Regions from separate parts of the Pseudomonas fragariae (ex Marin et al. 2024) genome, predicted to be linked through region 2. Evidence: predicted binding sites of a transcription regulator. Region 2 holds the regulator's gene; each other region holds the start of a gene.
The links. Region 2 encodes FliA, which starts transcription of late flagellar genes. Its sites were predicted from a motif close to CTAAAGTTTNNNNNNNNNNNGCCGNTAA; they were not measured.
Positions count from the first base shown of each region.

Region 1: a site for FliA is predicted at 3,689-3,716, ahead of AC54XV_RS04990 (methyl-accepting chemotaxis protein). Genes of this name have one in related genera too.
Region 3: a site for FliA is predicted at 2,864-2,891, ahead of AC54XV_RS11575 (methyl-accepting chemotaxis protein). Genes of this name have one in related genera too.

Region 1 is NZ_CM184369.1:1,107,960-1,114,157, reverse strand. It holds gene AC54XV_RS05000 (GGDEF domain-containing protein) at 307-1,500, shown strand; gene AC54XV_RS04995 (GNAT family N-acetyltransferase) at 1,582-2,019, shown strand; gene AC54XV_RS04990 (methyl-accepting chemotaxis protein) at 2,028-3,668, opposite strand; gene AC54XV_RS04985 (alkaline phosphatase D family protein) at 3,927-5,939, shown strand; gene pcsA (phosphatidylcholine synthase) at 6,026-6,198, shown strand, end outside.
Region 2 is NZ_CM184369.1:4,111,562-4,117,759, forward strand. It holds gene AC54XV_RS17660 (chemotaxis protein CheA) at 1-1,776, opposite strand, end outside; gene AC54XV_RS17665 (protein phosphatase CheZ) at 1,810-2,595, opposite strand; gene AC54XV_RS17670 (chemotaxis response regulator CheY) at 2,615-2,989, opposite strand; gene fliA (RNA polymerase sigma factor FliA) at 3,246-3,986, opposite strand; gene fleN (flagellar synthesis regulator FleN) at 3,983-4,816, opposite strand; gene flhF (flagellar biosynthesis GTPase FlhF) at 4,932-6,198, opposite strand, start outside.
Region 3 is NZ_CM184369.1:2,593,107-2,599,304, forward strand. It holds gene AC54XV_RS11560 (MFS transporter) at 1-379, shown strand, start outside; gene AC54XV_RS11565 (alpha-amylase) at 644-2,176, shown strand; partial or broken gene AC54XV_RS11570 (transposase) at 2,252-2,368, opposite strand; gene AC54XV_RS11575 (methyl-accepting chemotaxis protein) at 2,999-4,621, shown strand; gene AC54XV_RS11580 (ArsR/SmtB family transcription factor) at 4,820-5,155, opposite strand; gene AC54XV_RS11585 (NADH:flavin oxidoreductase/NADH oxidase) at 5,215-6,198, shown strand, end outside.

The DNA.
Region 1 (6,198 bases), 3.0 Mb from region 2:
CCCGCTTCGAAAGCAGCCCACCTTGTTTGAGTCGAAGCATAAGACCACTATAGATGCGGAATCTGAAGTGCAAGCAGTCATTTTTCAGATACCTCTGCCTCGCCCTGCTGCCGGCTGATGTTGCGACGAGAAACCCACCGTTCTCCTGCACGATATGACCAAAGATGCAGAACGCTGGTTGCAGCCTTACCCATAGAGGCAGCAGCCACCATCGGTCGACTTTGGTATGGCAGCAAGATACATTGATAGCACTAAGACATCACTCATGATGTCTTACGTCTCTCGATGTTAATGTCCCGGTGTCACATGCTCGTTTCTGCCCTTGAACGTCCCAGCCTTGAAGATGCGCAACTCCTTGCCGAGGTCGAGCAGACGATCACTTCAGGTGTTGGCTCGTTACGCTTCAGCCGTGTTCTTGAGCAACGCTATCAGGAAGAAACCCGGCTGCCGCGGCGCGAGTTCCTGACGGCGGTAGGGATTGGCGGCAGTCTGGTCTACAACCTGTTTCTGATCAGCGACTGGTTGATATTGCGGGATGTCTTTGCCTATGTCGCGGTGGGCCGTCTGTGCCTGATTACGCCGATGTTTATCGCGCTGCTGATGCTGGCCCAACGGGTTGCTACGCGCTGGGCGATGGAAACGATTGCAGCATTCGCCACGGTAGTGTGCTCGCTCATGCCAATGCTGGTCATGATTCACAGCGACAGCCCTTATCAAATCTTTTATCAACTCGGCATGCTGTTGATCATGGTCTACTGCACCATGATCCAGCAATTGCCGTTGCGCCATGCCGCTGTCGCCATGTCATGCATGCTGATCATCCAGTTGGTGACCACCTACATTGCCGACTTCGCCGATTTTGTGATCTGGCAGGCCAATGCCGTGTTGTTTGTTTCGACAGTGGCACTGTTGCTGATGGCCTCCTACTTTCTGGAGCGAGCAAGCCGCATGAGCTACCTGTTTGCGCTTCGCGGACGCCTGCTTCAAGTGCAATTGATGGAGTCCGCGCGTACCGATGGGCTGACCCGACTGTTCAATCGACGCTATCAAGACGAAGTGATGGCGTCAGTCTGGGAACACGCTCGCAATACACCGGCGAACGTGGCCATCATCCTGCTGGACATCGATCACTTCAAATCCTACAACGACAACTACGGTCATCCACAAGGGGATACCTGCCTCAGATTGCTCTGTCAGAAACTCCAGCAAAGCGCGCATGACCATGGTGCTGTGGCGTTCCGGTTCGGCGGCGAAGAGGTGCTGGTGCTGATGATCGGCGATGTCGTGCAGGCCAGGGAAGTGGCCGGGGCCCTGCAGAGTGCGGTTGCCGAGCTCAAGTTGCCGCATCCGGTGCTGGGCGAAAACGCGCTGGTCACCATCAGCCTCGGCGTGGCCTGTGCGACAGCGCCTCTGACCAGTGCCGAGAACCTGATTGGCGCGGCTGACAATGCCCTCTACGCAGCCAAGCGCGCCGGACGTAATTGCGTGTGCTTCGCGTGAAATGACACCCCGCAGGATCCTGCTTTACGCCGCGCCCCTGCCACTTTAATCTCGGCGCACACCCAGGCTGGGAGCCATCGCATGAGCATTCACATTGACGTCAGCACCAACCCTACGGAAGAGGATCGTCTGGCGATTCTGGAACCACTGAAACGTTTCAACGCCGAGCAGGCGGGCGACGGCAAGTCCGAGAAAGTGGCGATGTTCATTCGCGATGATCAAACCCGGGAAGTCCTCGGCGGGCTGCACGCTCGCATTCTTTATGAGTGGCTGTTCATCGAACTGCTGGTCGTTCCCGAACAAGCCCGCGGGCAAGGCATGGGCTCGCGTTTGATGCAGATGGCCGAGGATCTGGCGGTCGAAAAGGGCTGCACGGGGATCTGGCTGGACACTTTCGACTTCCAGGCCCCCGATTTCTATCGCCGCCACGGTTACACCGAGTTCGGCCAGATTGACGACTATCCACCCGGCAACAAGCGCTTCTTTTTCCAGAAGCGCCTGCCGAACACAACGGCCTGAGACTTACGTCAGACCTTGAACTTGCCTACCAGATTGTTGAAGGAAATGGCCAGACGCGACAGTTCCTGGCTTGAAGCACTGGTCTGATGAGCACCTGCGGCAGTCTGGGCGGAGAGGTCCTGAATGTTGACCAGGTTGCGATCCACCTCGCGCGCAACGTGGGACTGCTCTTCGGAGGCCGTCGCAATCAACATGTTGCGGTCGTTGATCTCGGCGACGCTCTGCGCAATGCGCTCCAGCGACTGCCCTGTGGCCTGAGCCAGGGTTTGCGTGTTGCTGGTCAGGGTGCGGCTGTTGGCCATGGCCCGCACGGCCTGATCGGCACTGGCCTGAACACTGCCGATCATGGTTTCGATTTCGCCAGTGGACGCCTGGGTTCGAGCGGCCAGCGCCCGCACCTCGTCTGCCACCACAGCAAAGCCGCGCCCCTGTTCGCCGGCACGCGCGGCCTCGATGGCAGCGTTGAGGGCCAGCAGGTTGGTCTGCTCGGCGATCCCACGGATCACGTCCAGCACCTGCCCGATCTCACGGACGCGCCCGGCAAGCTCTTCGACCATGGTGGTCGAACTGCTGATCTCGGCACTGACGGTGTTGATCGCATTCACCGCATCGCGGGCCTGATCACGACCGGCGGCAGCGTCGGTACTGGTCTGGCGGGACGCTTCCGACGTCGACATGGCGTTACGCGCGACCTCTTCGACCGCAGCGGTCATCTCGTTCACAGCCGAAGCGGCCTGCTGAATCTCATCGTTCTGACGGATCAGACCGCGACTGCTTTCTTCAGTCACGGCATTCAGTTCTTCAGCAGCCGAGGCCAACTGGTCGGCAGCACTGGATATTTGCCCGATCGTGCTTTTCAGGTTGTCCTGCATATCGCTCAGAGCGACCAGCATCATGCCGGCTTCGTCGTGATATTGACTGGCAATCGGCAGGGTCAGGTCACCGCTGGCAATTCGCCGGGCATTGGTCACCGCAGTGTTGATTGGTGTGCTGATGGCACGACTTATGAACAGGCCCATCACAAACGCGGCAAAGAATGACAAGCCGATGCCGATGTACAGGTTTCGTTGCGCAGAGTTCTGTGTCTGGTCAGAAGCCACAGCGGCCTCGCCCGCCTGACGATTATTGGAGTTGACGATGGTGGTCAGCTGATCCATGACCTTCAGGTAACCGCTGCGTACATCACCGTCGATGATCGCTCTTGCCCCGGCAATATCCCCGGACAGGGCAACGCTTTTGGCTTGCTCGATGAGTGCCTGATAGCCAGGCCAGTCTCTGTCCATCTGATCACCGGCAGCGCGCTCATCATCGTCAAGCGGCGTAGCCCGGTAGGTGGCGTAGCTTTTTTCAGCTTGAGTCTTGTTGACGCTCATGCTCGCGAGAATATCGTCCTTGACGCTTTGCGGCGCATTGCCTGCCATGGCGGCCAATAAACGATAGAGATCACGGTTCTGAGCAATGACCGAGACCGTGACCTCTCCGGATTTTGTGACCGACAGCAGGCTGTTGGTAAACACGTTATCCAGGCTGCTGGACAAGGCACTGATGCCGCGACTGCCTATTACGCCCACCCCAAGGGTGAAAAGCGCACACAGCGCAAAAGACATGAAAAGCTTGGCGGACAGCCTTGCGTTGTAAAACCATTTCATAGCGGGAACCCTCATAAGCGAATATGGCATAACGCCATAAAACTTTATGGAATTCTGATGCCCTCTGCATAGGTGTATATCGGCATTTTCAGAGCACTCTGCAGGCGGTTAACAAAGTCTTCATATGAGCAAGGCTGAGCGGACCGTTTCGCATTGTCTGCAATGTCCGGAAACATGCGCTCGCGTGGTGTAACAAGAACTTTCCGGGCCTGTTGCGTTACCATCCCCGCCTGTGTCCCGCCAGAGCCATAAGCCAGGATGTCCGCTTCTTCCATCGAACAACTCACTTCGCTGCCGTCCATCCTTGCCGGCCCGTTATTGCGCCGTCAGGAAGCCGGCCGCCTGGTGTTGTGGCTGGTAGGGTCCCGTCGGTTGCGCCTTACCGTGCGCCTACGCCATGCCGCTACTGATGATCCCTCTGCGGGCTTCAACGATTACGTACTCGACGACAGTCAATGTCAGGTCATTGCAGTCGGGCGCCAGGCGTTCATTCACCTGATCGACCTGCAACTGGAAGCCGAACTGCCCCGCGACACCTGGATCGATTACGACCTGCGGGTGGAGGGCGAAGGCGGTATTGCCGAGTGGGCGCCGCACCTGCTGTACGAGGGCAAACGCTACCCGAACTTCGTGGTGCGCAGCAGCATCGATCACCTGCTGCATGGCTCGTGCCGCAAGCCGCACCACAGCGCAGCCGAAGGTCTGCTCTGCGTGGACCGCCTGCTGGCTGATATCAAGGAACCGCTGCAACGCCCTGCGCTGTTGATGATGAGCGGCGATCAGATCTACGCCGACGATGTCGCCGGGCCGATGCTGCGCGCTATCCATGTCTTGATCGAACGGCTGGGGTTGTTCGACGAGCGACTCGACGGTGCCATCGTCGATGACAGTCCTCGTCTCTATGCGCATCCGGCCAGCTATTACCAGCGTGCCGACCTGCTGCCGGCCCTGAAAAGCAACGACACACTGCGCGAGCGCTTCTTCGGCGGCACCAGCAAACCGGTATTCACCAGCAGCACAGCGGATAACCATCTGGTTACCCTGGCGGAAGTCATGGCGATGTACCTGCTGGTCTGGTCACCCACGCCCTGGACCCTGATCGAACCCGGCAGGCCGCAACTGGAAGACGGGGAAGTCGAGCGCTACGCCAGGGAACAGCAGCTGGTCGAGGCGTTTGCCGCCGGCCTGAGCGGCGTGGCACGGGCGATGGCGCATCTGCCGTGCATGATGATTTTCGATGACCACGACATCACCGATGACTGGAACCTGTCGGCGAACTGGGAACAAACCGCGTACGGCCATCCATTCTCCAAACGCATCATCGGCAACGCCCTGCTCGCCTACCTGCTGTGCCAGGGCTGGGGCAATAACCCGGATGCGCTCAACGGTCTGGTCAAGCAGGCTCATGCCCTGAGCACCGACGCCGTGTCGAACGACAACTGGCTGGACAGCCAGGCCCAGGACCAGTTGATTGATCAGTTGTTGAAGTTTCAGCAATGGCATTACGTGTTACCCACCAGCCCGGCACTGGTGGTACTGGATACCCGCACCCGGCGCTGGCGCAGCGAGTCGAACTTCAATCACCCGTCCGGCCTGCTCGACTGGGAAGCGCTCAGCGAACTGCAGCAGGAGCTGATCGACCATAAATCAGCGATCATCGTCTCACCTGCCCCGGTGTTCGGCGTCAAGTTGATCGAGGCGATACAACGCATCTTCAGTTGGTGCGGCTATCCGTTACTGGTCGATGCAGAAAACTGGATGGCACATCGCGGTGCCGCCAACGTGATTCTGAACATCTTTCGCCATTCCAGAACCCCGGGCAATTACGTGATTCTGTCGGGCGATGTGCATTACTCGTTCGTCTACGAAATCCTGATTCGCCAACGCAGTGGCGGGCCTCATATCTGGCAAATCACCAGCAGTGGCATCAAGAATGAATTCCCCCGTCGTCTGCTGGACACTTTTGATCGGCTGAATCGCTGGTTATACTCTCCCCGCTCACCTCTTAACTGGTTCACCAAGCGCCGCCTGATGAAGGTTGTTCCGCGCACGCCCGAGCACAGCAAGGTCGGTGAACGCTTATGGAACTCGGCGGGTGTCGGGCAGGTACTGTTCAATGAACAGGGCCAGCCGACCCTGATCAACCAACTCAATGCCAACGGTGATGCGCCTACCTGTTTCGTCGAACCGGAAGAATACAGAGACCAGCGATCTGACCCAGAGCGTGGCTTTCTGGAAAACAACCGGGAAACAAGGGATAGTCACCGCTAAACTTATCGGCAATTGCCGGGTCGATAGTTGCTACCGGTCAGGTTGCGGCACACCCTGGCAAGCATTACTTCCTGGAGAGCGCCCCCGTGATAACCAATCAACGCATAGCCAGACTCAACGCATGGGGGGCGCATGGCTTCACCGCCACCGGCGTAGTCCTTGCGTTCCTGGCGACCATTGCCTTGTTCAACAACGAACCCAAAGCCTGCCTGTTGTGGCTGGGCGCGGCCCTGATCGTGGATGGAGTCGACGGCTCACT
Region 2 (6,198 bases):
GGAGATCTTGGTCTTGACCACGTCCATGCCCACACCGCGACCCGACACATCGGAAATCTCGGTCTTGGTCGAGAAACCCGGCGCGAAGATCAGGTTGTAGCAGTCGGTGTCACTCAACCGATCGGCTGCATCCTTGTCCATGACGCCACGCTTCACAGCAATGGAGCGCAGGACGTTAGGGTCCATGCCCTTGCCGTCATCGGAGATCGACAGCAGGATATGGTCGCCCTCCTGCTCTGCCGAAAGGATTACCCGACCGCCGCGGGATTTGCCCGTGGCTTCGCGCTCTTCCGGCGTTTCGATACCGTGGTCGACCGCGTTACGCACCAAGTGGACCAGCGGATCGGCAAGCGCCTCTACGAGGTTCTTGTCGAGGTCGGTCTCTTCACCGACCAGTTCCAGGTTGATCTCTTTCTTGAGCTGACGAGCCAGGTCACGAACCAGACGCGGAAAACGACCGAAGACCTTCTTGATCGGCTGCATGCGGGTTTTCATCACCGCAGTCTGCAGATCGGCAGTCACCACATCCAGGTTGGAAACTGCCTTGGACATGGCTTCATCGCCGCTGTTGAGACCCAACCGCACCAGGCGGTTACGCACCAGAACCAGCTCGCCGACCATGTTCATGATCTCGTCCAGTCGGGCGGTATCGACACGAACCGTGGTTTCAGCCTCTGTAGCCACCGGCTTTTCGCCGCTGGGTGCAGGAGCGCGCGCAGCGGCCGGAGCCGCAGCGGGTTTGGCCGGCTCGGCTTTCGCAGCAGGCGCCGGAGCAGGCTTGGCAACAGGAGGCGGCGGTGGCGGAGCAGCCGCTGCGGCTGCCGGAGCAGGCGCCTTGGCAACAATCGCCTCAGGCTCGAACTTGCCCTTGCCGTGCAATTCGTCGAGCAGGCTTTCGAATTCGTGATCGGTGATTTCGTCCGATGCAGCCGCAGCAGCGGGTGCCTTGGCAGCAACGGCTACAGGTGCCGCAGCTACGGGAGCCGCTACAGCGCCATCAAACGAGCCTTTGCCGTGCAGTTGATCGAGCAACGCTTCGAATTCGTCGTCGGTGATTTCATCACTGGCAGGCGCTGCACTGCCCTGCGCCACAGGTGCAGGGGCCGGAGCGGTTGCGGCATCGGCCGCAAATTTGCCCTTGCCATGCAGCTGATCAAGCAGGGATTCAAATTCCTGATCGGTGATCTCATCACCCGCCGGCGCAGCCGCTGCTGCTGGCGTCTGTGCAGGCGCTGCAGACACCGGGCTGGAGCCGTGCAGCGAATCGAGCAACTGCTCGAATTCATCATCGGTAATCTCGTCGCCAGCCGCCGGTTCTGCAACCGGAGCAGCAGCCTGTACTTCAACCACCGGCTCCGGCTCAGGGGCAACGGCCTCGTCGGCGGATTGTGGCTCGGCCAGCCGCGCAAGTGCGGCCAGCAGTTCTGGCGTCGCCGGGGTTACGTCAGTCCGTTCACGTACCTGACCAAACATGCTGTTGACGGTGTCCAGTGCTTCCAGGACCACGTCCATCAGTTCGGAATCAACGCGACGTTCACCCTTGCGCAGGATGTCGAACACGTTTTCGGCGATGTGGCAGCACTCCACCAGCTCATGGAGCTGGAGGAAGCCGGCGCCCCCTTTTACAGTGTGAAAACCGCGAAAAATTGCATTGAGCAGGTCAGCATCATCCGGTCGGCTTTCCAGCTCGACCAATTGCTCTGACAACTGCTCCAGAATTTCGCCGGCCTCTACCAGAAAATCCTGAAGGATTTCTTCATCGGCGCCGAAGCTCATGGGGTGCTCCCTAAAATTAACCGTCAACAGACCTTAGAAGCCGAGGCTCGATAGCAGATCGTCTACATCATCCTGTCCGGATACGACGTCTTCACGTTTATCGGCATGAATCTGCGGACCTTCACCCTGCGCGAGATGTTTTTTAGGATCTTTTTCATCGAGGATGGATTGTTCGTCATGTTCGATGCCTGCGAAGCGATCGACATGACTGGCCATGAGCACCAGTTTGAGCAGATTGCTCTCGACTTCAGTGACCAGTTGCGTCACACGCTTGATGACCTGACCGGTAAGGTCCTGGTAATCCTGGGCGAGCAGAATGTCATTCAGATGTGCGGAAACCTGATGGGTTTCCTTCTCGGTACGCGTCAGAAAACCATCGACCCGCTTGGCCAGCTCGCGGAACTCTTCGGCACCGATTTCGCGGCGCATGAAACGTCCCCAGTCGTCGCTCAACGCCTTGGCGTCGGAACTCAGGCCGTTCATGACCGGCGTACTCTCCTCCACCAGGTCCATGGTGCGGTTGGCCGCATTCTCGGTCAGCCTCACCACATACGACAGGCGTTCGGTAGCATCCGTGATCTGCGACACTTCCTCGGCTTGAGGCATGTGCGGATCAATGTGAAAGTTTACGATTGCACTGTGCAGCTCACGAGTCAGCTTGCCCACTTCCTGATAAAGGCCGCGGTCGCGTGTCTGATTGAGTTCGTGGATCAGTTGCACAGCGTCACCGAAACGACCCTTTTCAAGGCTGGTGACAAGTTCCTGCGCGTGTCTTTTTAAGGTCGACTCAAAGTCGGCCATCGAATCATTGTTATCCATAGCGCCCTCGCGGCTTGCATCAGCTATTGACGCGTTCAAAGATCTTGTCGATCTTGTCTTTCAGGGCTTGGGCAGTGAATGGCTTGACTACATAACCGTTCACCCCAGCCTGGGCAGCTTCAATGATCTGCTCACGCTTGGCTTCGGCAGTGACCATCAGCACGGGAAGGCTCTTGAGGCGTTCGTCCTTGCGGACTTCGCGCAGCAGATCGATACCGGACATGCCAGGCATGTTCCAGTCCGTCACCAGAAAGTCAAAGGCACCGCTCTGCAGCATCGGCAATGCGGTCAGACCATCATCCGCTTCCGATGTGTTGGTAAACCCCAGATCACGCAAAAGGTTCTTGATGATCCGCCGCATCGTTGAGAAGTCATCAACGATGAGGATTTTCATGTTCTTGTCCAATTCGACCTCCAAGCAGTCTTTAACGCGTTCAGCACCTGAACACGCTGTTCACTCAATACTGGCACAGCACACCCCCGGCTGTACGAAACGACGACGGGCTTGGCACAACAACAGGCAAAGACCTGAGAAACAAGCCCATCAAGGCAATGCCTGACAGGCTTCTGACGGGTCCATCCTGTTACCACGTAACGCTCTGCACAGCCGGCTTGCAGTCAACGCGCGGCCATAGACCGCACATTGCCTGTCAACGCGCTCGCCACTCCCCCAAACGCCCTCGCAAACGAGCTGCGCACTGGCTGTGTAACTGACTGACCCGAGATTCGCTGACCCCCAGAACCTCTCCGATTTCCTTGAGGTTCAGCTCTTCGTCGTAGTACAGCGCCAACACCAGACGCTCACGCTCTGGCAGATTGGCAATTGCATCGGCCAACGCAGCCTGGAAGCGCTCGTCTTCCAGGTCGCGCGACGGCTCAAGCGAACCGCTTGCGCCATCCTCGTGCAGCCCTTCATGATCGCCGTCCTGCAGCAGGTCGTCGAAACTGAAGAGGCGGCTGCCCAAGGTATCGTTCAAAATCCCGTAGTAATCATCGAGACTTAACTGGAGTTCGGCCGCAACCTCGTGATCTTTAGCGTCACGGCCGGTTTTAGCTTCAATTGCCCGAATTGCGTCACTCACCATGCGCGTATTGCGGTGTACCGAGCGTGGCGCCCAGTCCCCCTTGCGCACTTCATCGAGCATCGCACCACGGATGCGGATGCCGGCATAGGTCTCGAAACTCGCACCCTTGGTGGAATCATACTTGGTGGAGACTTCAAGCAGGCCGATCATGCCGGCCTGGATCAGATCCTCGACCTGCACGCTGGCCGGCAAGCGCGCCAGCAGATGATAAGCGATACGCTTGACCAAGGGCGCATAGCGCTCGATCAACTCGTATTGTGAATTACGGGAAGTCTTGCTGTACATCTGGTAGCCGCTCGCAGTCATTGCACAGGCCCTGCACTGGTCTGGTGAACGAGTCGCTCAACGAAGAACTCGAGATGACCCCGCGGGTTGGCTGGCAACGGCCAGGTATCAACCTTCTGGGCAATGGCCTTGAAGGCCAGTGCACATTTGGAACGCGGGAATGCTTCGTAAACGGCGCGCTGTTTCTGTACAGCCTTGCGTACGCATTCGTCGTACGGCACGGCACCTACATACTGCAGCGCAACATCGAGAAAACGATCCGTCACTTTGGTCAGTTTGGCGAACAGGTTGCGCCCTTCCTGCGGGCTCTGTGCCATGTTGGCCAGCACCCGGAAGCGGTTCATGCCGTAATCGCGGTTGAGCAGTTTGATCAGGGCGTAGGCATCGGTGATCGACGTGGGCTCGTCGCACACCACCAGCAGCACTTCCTGAGCGGCGCGCACGAAGCTGACCACCGACTCGCCGATACCGGCGGCTGTGTCGATCACCAACACATCGAGGTTGTCGCCAATCTCGCTGAACGCCTGGATCAGGCCGGCATGCTGAGCGGGCGACAGATGCACCATGCTCTGGGTGCCGGACGCAGCGGGTACGATCCGAACCCCGCCCGGCCCCTGCAACAGCACGTCGCGCAACTCACAACGCCCCTCGATGACATCGGCAAGCGTGCGCTTGGGCGTCAACCCAAGCAGCACGTCGACATTGGCCAGACCCAGATCGGCGTCCAGCAGCATGACGCGACGGCCGAGCTCGGCGAGGGCCAGTGAAAGGTTCACTGACACGTTAGTCTTACCGACGCCACCTTTGCCACCGGTCACCGCGATAACCTGTACGGGATGCATGCTGCCCATGTTATTTCTTTACCTTGTCTTGCGTAGACCGAAACCACATCGAGGGCTGCACGTGCGCAAATGAACACCGCATGGCAGACCGTTGACGCAGGGACATTCCAATAATATCCATCACTTAACCCACTCTCTTGCCAGGGGTGTGATAGAGGTCAGCAAACATATCAGCCATTGCTTCTTCACTAGGCTCATCCTGCATTTGCACACTCACCGCGCGGCTTACCAGTTGATGACGACGCGGGGTATGCAGGTCATCAGGAATGCGTGGTCCGTCCGTGAGGTAGGCCACAGGTAATTCGTGACTGATCGCCAGGCTCAGGACTTCACCGAGGCTGGCTGTTTCATCAAGCTTGGTCAGAATGCATCCGGCCAGGCCACAACGTTTGTAACTGTGATACGCGGCTGTCAGCACCTGCTTCTGGCTGGTGGTTGCCAGTACCAGATAGTTGCGCGACTTGATGCCACGACCCGCGAGGCTTTCCAGCTGCATGCGCAGCGCAGGATCACTGGCCTGCAGGCCGGCGGTGTCAATCAGCACCACGCGCTTGCGCAGCAGCGGTTCCAGCGCCTGAACCAGAGACTGGCCAGGATCGATATGGGTGACCGGTACGTTGAGGATGCGCCCAAGGGTCTTGAGCTGCTCCTGCGCGCCGATGCGGAAACTGTCCATGCTGACCAGTGCGATATTCTGCGGGCCGTACTTCAACACGTAACGTGCTGCCAGTTTGGCCAGCGTGGTGGTCTTGCCCATGCCGGCAGGACCGACCATTGCAATCACGCCGCCCTCTTCGAGCGGCTCGACTTCAGGGACGGCGATCATGCGGGCCAGGTGCGCCAGCAGCATGCGCCAGGCCTGACGAGGCTCGTCGATCTCCGGAATCATCGACAGCAGGTCGCGTGACAGCGGGCCGGACAGGCCGACACGTTGCAGGCGTCGCCACAGGTTGGCCTGCTGCGGACGAGTGCCCTGCAGCTGGTTCCAGGCCAGCGAGCCGAGCTGGACTTCCAGCAGCTCACGCAGGCCGTTCAATTCGGAGCGCATCGAGTCATAGGCGCGCTGGCCAATGGCAGGCTCGGCGGCCTGTGGCGGTGCATACGCGAATGGACGCGGCGGCTCTTCGAGTGTCGGCTCGATGTGCGTCTCGGCAGGGTTGCCCGGCTTGCCGGAAAACAGCTGCAGGTTGATCGATGCATCGCTGTCGCTGCGGTTGTTCAATTCGGCCTGGGCGGAAACGATACGCGACTGAGTCTTGCGCAACTCGTCTTCCAGCTCCATGTTCGGCACACGCGGTGCCAGGGCGGACAGCTTGTAATCCAGAGCGGCAGTCAGCTCTACGCCACCGGCAATGCGCCGGTTACCGATGATGGCCGCTTCAGCGCCCAGC
Region 3 (6,198 bases), 1.5 Mb from region 2:
GATCATCTGTGGCATATGGATGGCGGTCAGTGTCGGGGCCTTTTACTTCGCCAACACCATCCTGATCGTCATCGCCGTACAGTTGCTTTTCGGCCTGGTCGCCAATGCCGTCTGGCCCATCTACTACGCGGTCGCCTCCGACTCGGCGCAACCTTCGGCGACCTCCACAGCCAACGGGATCATCACCACGGTGATGTTCATCGGCGGCGGCGTTGCCCCGGTACTGATGGGGACGCTGATTTCCATGGGCGGCGGCTGGACCAGCCTCAGCGGTTATACCGTGTGCTTTTTCGTCATGGCCGGTTGCGCGTTGGGCGGGGCGTTCCTGCAGCTGTTTTCTCACCGTCCCGAAGGATTGGCGGTGCAGGGGAGCGTGTGATGCCGGCATTCTGAAGAAAGTTGCCAGAGTGAGCAGAGTGTCCGATCTCCACCGTCAAGACGCTTGATGACGCGGGGGCCCCTGCGTTGCCGTGAGCGGCGACATCACTCTGGCACTAATTGGTCTGCTCTCATCTCGTTGCTCCAGCGTATTTCAAGCATTGAAAGCCCAGGCATGCATTCTGTAATGTGTTCAGTAGCAGAATCGTCGATTTGAATGAACTAACTACAGAAAGCCTAAACCCTGGAACAGTAAGGACACGTCATGGACTCGAACAATCTTCTGTACGGATTCTTCTTCGCCGGCACGGTGACCGGCTTGAGCATGCTGGCTTCACTCAGTCATGCCGATACGGCTTTTAACCCGGCTACTGCGTCTGTCCAGATGTTTCACTGGCGGTGGAATGATGTGGCCAAAGAATGTTCAAGCGCAATAGGGCCAATAGGTTATGGGGCGGTACAAATATCTCCGCCTCAGGCATCCAAGGTGGCGGGACACTGGTGGGATATTTATCAGCCGGTTAACTTTAACTCATTAGACAGCCGCATGGGGACGGAGTCAGAGTTAAAGGAAATGATCAGTGCCTGTCACGCTGCCGGGGTCAGGGTCTATGCAGATATCGTTATTAACCAGGTAGCGGGGGATTCGAGCGCAACCTTTAAAAGCACCGATGGTTCTGCATGGGATGCCCAGTCATTGGCCTACCCGCAGTTTAGCCAAAATGACTTCCATAGCCTCTGTTATATAGAGTCTGCTGATTATCAGAGTAATGCAGCGAAGGTAAGAGACTGCAGGCTCAACAACCTTCCTGACTTGAATCAGTCCAGCAGCTATGTACAGGGCGTGGCGGCGAATTACATGAAGAAGTTACTCTCGCTCGGGATCGATGGGTTTCGACTGGATGCTGCGAAACATCAAAATTCCGACGACATAAACAAGATTCTGGCGGCGGTAAAAACAGCCTATCCCACGACCGTTTCCGGAGAAAAAATCTGGGTCACGCAGGAGATAATCCCCGACGGCAGCTCCAGTCGCTCAGACTACTATAAGAACGGAACGGTGAATGAGTTCAATTACACCACAGCCCTTCTTAAAGCCTTTCGGCAAAAAGACGGATTTAACCTGGCCTCCATTCCGGCGATGATAGGGATATTCGGAAACTGGGGCGGGTCTTTTCGCCTGATGCCGCCAGAACGATCTACGGTGTTCGTTAATAACTGGGACACCGAGCGAAATCAAGACGCATCCTTGAATGCCAGCAATCAGTCGTATAACGACAGGTATAATTCCAAGCGCTATGACCTCGCGAATGTGTTCATGTTGGCATTGCCCTATGGTGAGGCTCAGGTTCACTCGGGATTCAATTTCAGTGACCCTGAAGCGGATGCCCCCGCAGCAAGCCCATTAGACGCAAGCGGCAATCCCAATAACAGCTCAGGGTGGGACTTCATACACCGTGCGAGTGCAATTGCGAGCATGGTCAAGTTTCGCAGTGCCACTGACGGGCAGGACGTGAATAACTGGGTTACGGGCTCTGGCAATCAGATCGCATTCAGTAGAGGCAATGTCGGGTTTGTTGCCCTGAACAACAGTGCCTCTGCATGGCTAAAGACGTTCAATACAGGGCTTCCAGAAGGGATTTATTGTGATGTCATCACAAAAAAACTCTCTACCCCCAACGAAATGTGCACTAATAAAATCGCCGTTGACGGGAAAGGGAATGCAAGCCTGACGGTGCCGGGTGATAGTGGAAGTGTTGTGCCGGCAATTGCCATTTATTCAGGTTCTAAACTCTAGCGAGACCGGGGTAGGCGTCATGGACGACGCTTATCCTGCTACTTGACTGCGCCTTCCTGACATCCCGGGCTAATGGCGCATCAGCGTGATCTCGCAAAGCGTCTCCTCCATTGCCGGGTCGCTCATCGAAAACCGGTTCTGCAGCAGATGGATGCGCAGCATGGTTTCCAACGGTTTCGGTCCACGCCTGCCGCCAGCTACCTGTTGTGGTGGGAGATGAGTCACTTCAGTACAGGGTAGGGTGGGCAGTGAGCGCAGATTTGATCGGTGAACCCTTAGGCTCTGTACGAAAAGTGGCTGCGCTCGGTGAGGCTGCGTTGAAAACGGGCTAGAGCGCGAGTCCGATCGGAATACTCATTGACAACACGCAGAGTCGAACGCGGCCCCGGCCGTTCCTCGCCTGTTTTTTGCCTTGCCTGACCTTCGCTCGCCGACTTTTCGTACTGACCCCAGGACACTAGTGTTTTCATTACTAATGAATGGCGCTAGTTGCGCTATTTCAGGTGTCGCAAACGGATAAGTTATGAATATGACAGACAATAATTTGACAGTCTATTCGTCAGACTTTTGGAGTTTTCGCTCTCCGAGACGTTTGAATGCCAACTGTAATTAAAAATTTTTATCCTTTAAGATCATATACTTAGACAGTTTTAGGGCTTTTACTCAGTGTCGAGGCAGTTGGGGCCACTAAAGTTACTGCGCAGGCGGGCGACATGAGTGGTATCTCAATGACATCATTCGTATGAAGTGGGTTAAACCATTTTTGCAAGTGATAGCGCCCACCATGCAAGCCACGGAACGGCTATGTTCAGGATCGACATCATGTTCAGCAAGCTCAGCATCTCGCAAAAGCTGTACTTCAGCTTTGCCGCGATCATCCTATTTATCGCCGTTCTGGTCGCGAGTGCTTACAGAGGCTTTGAGCAGGTCGAAGAGGCAACTAACAGCAATGTCCATACGTATCAGGTACTGAGCGAAGCACAACTAGCCCTTGAACAGCTGATCAATATCGAAACCGGGATGCGCGGCTTTGTCATTGCCTCAAAGGATGCGTTTCTGGAGCCATTGGTGGCGGGGGAGAAGCGCTTCATCGAAGAACTCGATTCGCTCAAGCGTCTGACAGCCGACAATGCGGAGCAACAGCGCCGCCTGGCCGCACTGGGTGACACCCAGAAGCGTTGGCTTGATGAAGATGTCAATCCGATCATCGCCCTGCGCCGCGAACTGACTGCACGCAATATGCCTGATGATGAACTGGATGCACGCATCACCTCGGGGGCCGACAAGGCCAAGATGGACAGCATGCGCGCTTTACTTGCCGAGATCAGCGGTGCCGAGCAGAAGTTGCTGGTTCAGCGTAGCCAGGACATGACGGACGCCAAGCATTTGGCGATCCTGATCCTGATGTGCGGCGGCCTGGCCGCGGCTGTTCTCGCGATGATCCTTGCCGCTGTATTGGGGCGCAGTACCACGGCGCGTTTGCAACTGGCCATTGATGCCGCAACGGCAATTGCCAATGGCAAGCTGGACACCGTGATCGATACCAGCAGCCACGACGAACTGCCGAAAGCCTTTGATCGTATGCAGAATCGCCTGCGCGAGATGATTCAACAGATCAGCCAGGCTGCCAATCAGCTGGTCGTTGCCGTACAACAGATTTCCGGTGCGTCCGAGCAACTGTCCGGTGCTATCCAGGAACAGTCGACGTCCGCCTCGGCGATGGCGGCCACGATCGAAGAGCTGACCGTCAGCATCCATCACGTTTCCGAAAACGCCGACGAGGCGCATGAACTCGCCAGTCGTTCAGGGCAACAGTCGAAGGACGGTGCGCAGGTCATCGAAAATACCCTGTCCAGCATGAATGGCATCGCCCGGACCGTGCAGCTTTCCTCTACTCAGGTCGCAGGCCTGGGTCAGCACTCCGAGCACATTTCATCGATCGTCAGCGTGATTCAGGGCATTGCCGACCAGACCAACCTGCTGGCCCTCAACGCTGCCATCGAAGCTGCTCGTGCCGGTGAACAAGGCCGTGGCTTCGCAGTGGTTGCCGACGAAGTGCGCCTGCTGGCGCAGAACACCGGCAAGTCCACCAAGGAAATCGCCGGGATGATCGAGAAAATTCAGGCGGGTGTACGGGAAACCGTCGAGAGCATGCGTAGCGGCGTTCAGGAAGTGAACGAAGGCGTCGAAATGGCGGGCACCGCCGGTCAAGCGATCATCGAGATTCGCGACAGTTCGGGCAAGGTTCTGCAAGTGGTCGACCAGATATCCTTCGCGCTGCGTGAGCAAACCGCAGCGAGCCAGGATGTCGCACGTAGCGTCGAGCGCTCCGCGCAAATGGCTGAACAGAACAACATATCGGTTCAGGAATTGCTCAAGACCAGCGGCGGCCTGAAGAACCTCGCTACCAGTCTGCAGACGGAAGTGGGCAAGTTTCGGCTTTAAGGTCTGAAGACGCATCTCGTCAGCAGGATCACCCTGCTGAAACCCCCGGTATTAGTCGAAGCGCTGATACCGGTTTTTTTGCATATTCAAAAAACGCGCCTAACCTTTGATGCGCTGGATGACGATCCCGAGCAGCGCATCGAAATTCATGCAATGAAATGGCAGCGCGGATTCTCTCAGGGCTGACGATTTTTTACGTCAATGCTGAGCCAGAATACTGTCCAGCAGACCCGGGAAACGGCTCTCAAGCACCTGTTTGCGAAGCGAGTTCATGTGCGTGGTGCCAACATTGCGCGTCTGTACAAGCCCGGCGTCGCGCAGCACGCGGAAGTGATGGGACATGCTGGATTTGGGGCGTCCGCCGTCCAGTTCGCCGCAGGTGGCCTCTGCAACGCCGGCCAGGCAGCGCACGATTCCCATGCGAACGGGATCACTCAAGGCATAGAGTAAGCGTTCGAGTGTGAGGTCTTCAGGATCGGGGTGTTGGAAGGTTCGCATGGTGGGGATGATATCAAGGCTTCCGTTTATTGCCATAGTTCGATTACCATCGAACAACTGAAATCAAAAGTCATCTGGCCTACGGGAGCTTTCCAATGTCTGCATTGTTCGAACCCTTCAAACTGAAAGACGTCACGCTGCGCAACCGAATCGCCATTCCTCCGATGTGCCAGTACTCGGCAACCGAAGGTGTTATCAACGACTGGCACCACGTGCATCTGGCCAGCATGGCACGCGGTGGTGCGGGTCTGTTGGTGGTCGAAGCTACCGCCGTTGCGCCGGAAGGGCGTATTACCCCCGGTTGCACCGGTATCTGGAATGACGAACAGGCGCAGGCATTCGTGCCTGTCGTCAAAGCCATCAAGGCCGCAGGGTGCGTACCGGGTATTCAGATTGCTCACGCCGGTCGCAAGGCCAGCGCCAATCGTCCATGGGAAGGCGATGACCATATCGCGGCGTCCGATTCGCGCGGCTGGGACACCATCGCGCCGTCCGCCATCGCGTTCGGTGCCAACCTGCCGAAAGTCCCGCGCGCCATGACCCTGGACGATATCGCGCGTGTTCGCCAGAACTTCGTCGATGCTGCGCGTCGCGCACGCGATGCCGGCTTTGAATGGATCGAGCTGCATTTTGCCCACGGTTATCTGGGGCAGAGCTTCTTCTCCGAGCACTCCAACCAGCGCACCGATGAGTACGGCGGCAGCTTCGATAACCGTAGCCGTTTCCTGCTGGAAACCCTGGCTGCAGTGCGTGAAGTCTGGCCTGAGAACCTGCCGCTGACCGCACGTTTTGGCGTGATCGAATACGACGGTCGCGACGAGCAGACTCTGGCAGAGTCGATCGAACTGGCGCGCCGCTTCAAGGCTGGCGGGCTGGATCTGTTGAGCGTCAGCGTCGGTTTCAGCACCCCGGACGCCAACATTCCGTGGGGGCCTGCGTTCATGGGGCCGATCGCCGAGCGTGTGCGTCGTGAGGCGGACATTCCCGTGACCAGCGCCTGGGGTTTTGGCGAGCCCAAGCTCGCTGAAGAAGCGGTCAAGTCAGGCCAGCTCGATCTGGTCTCGATTGGTCGTGCACAT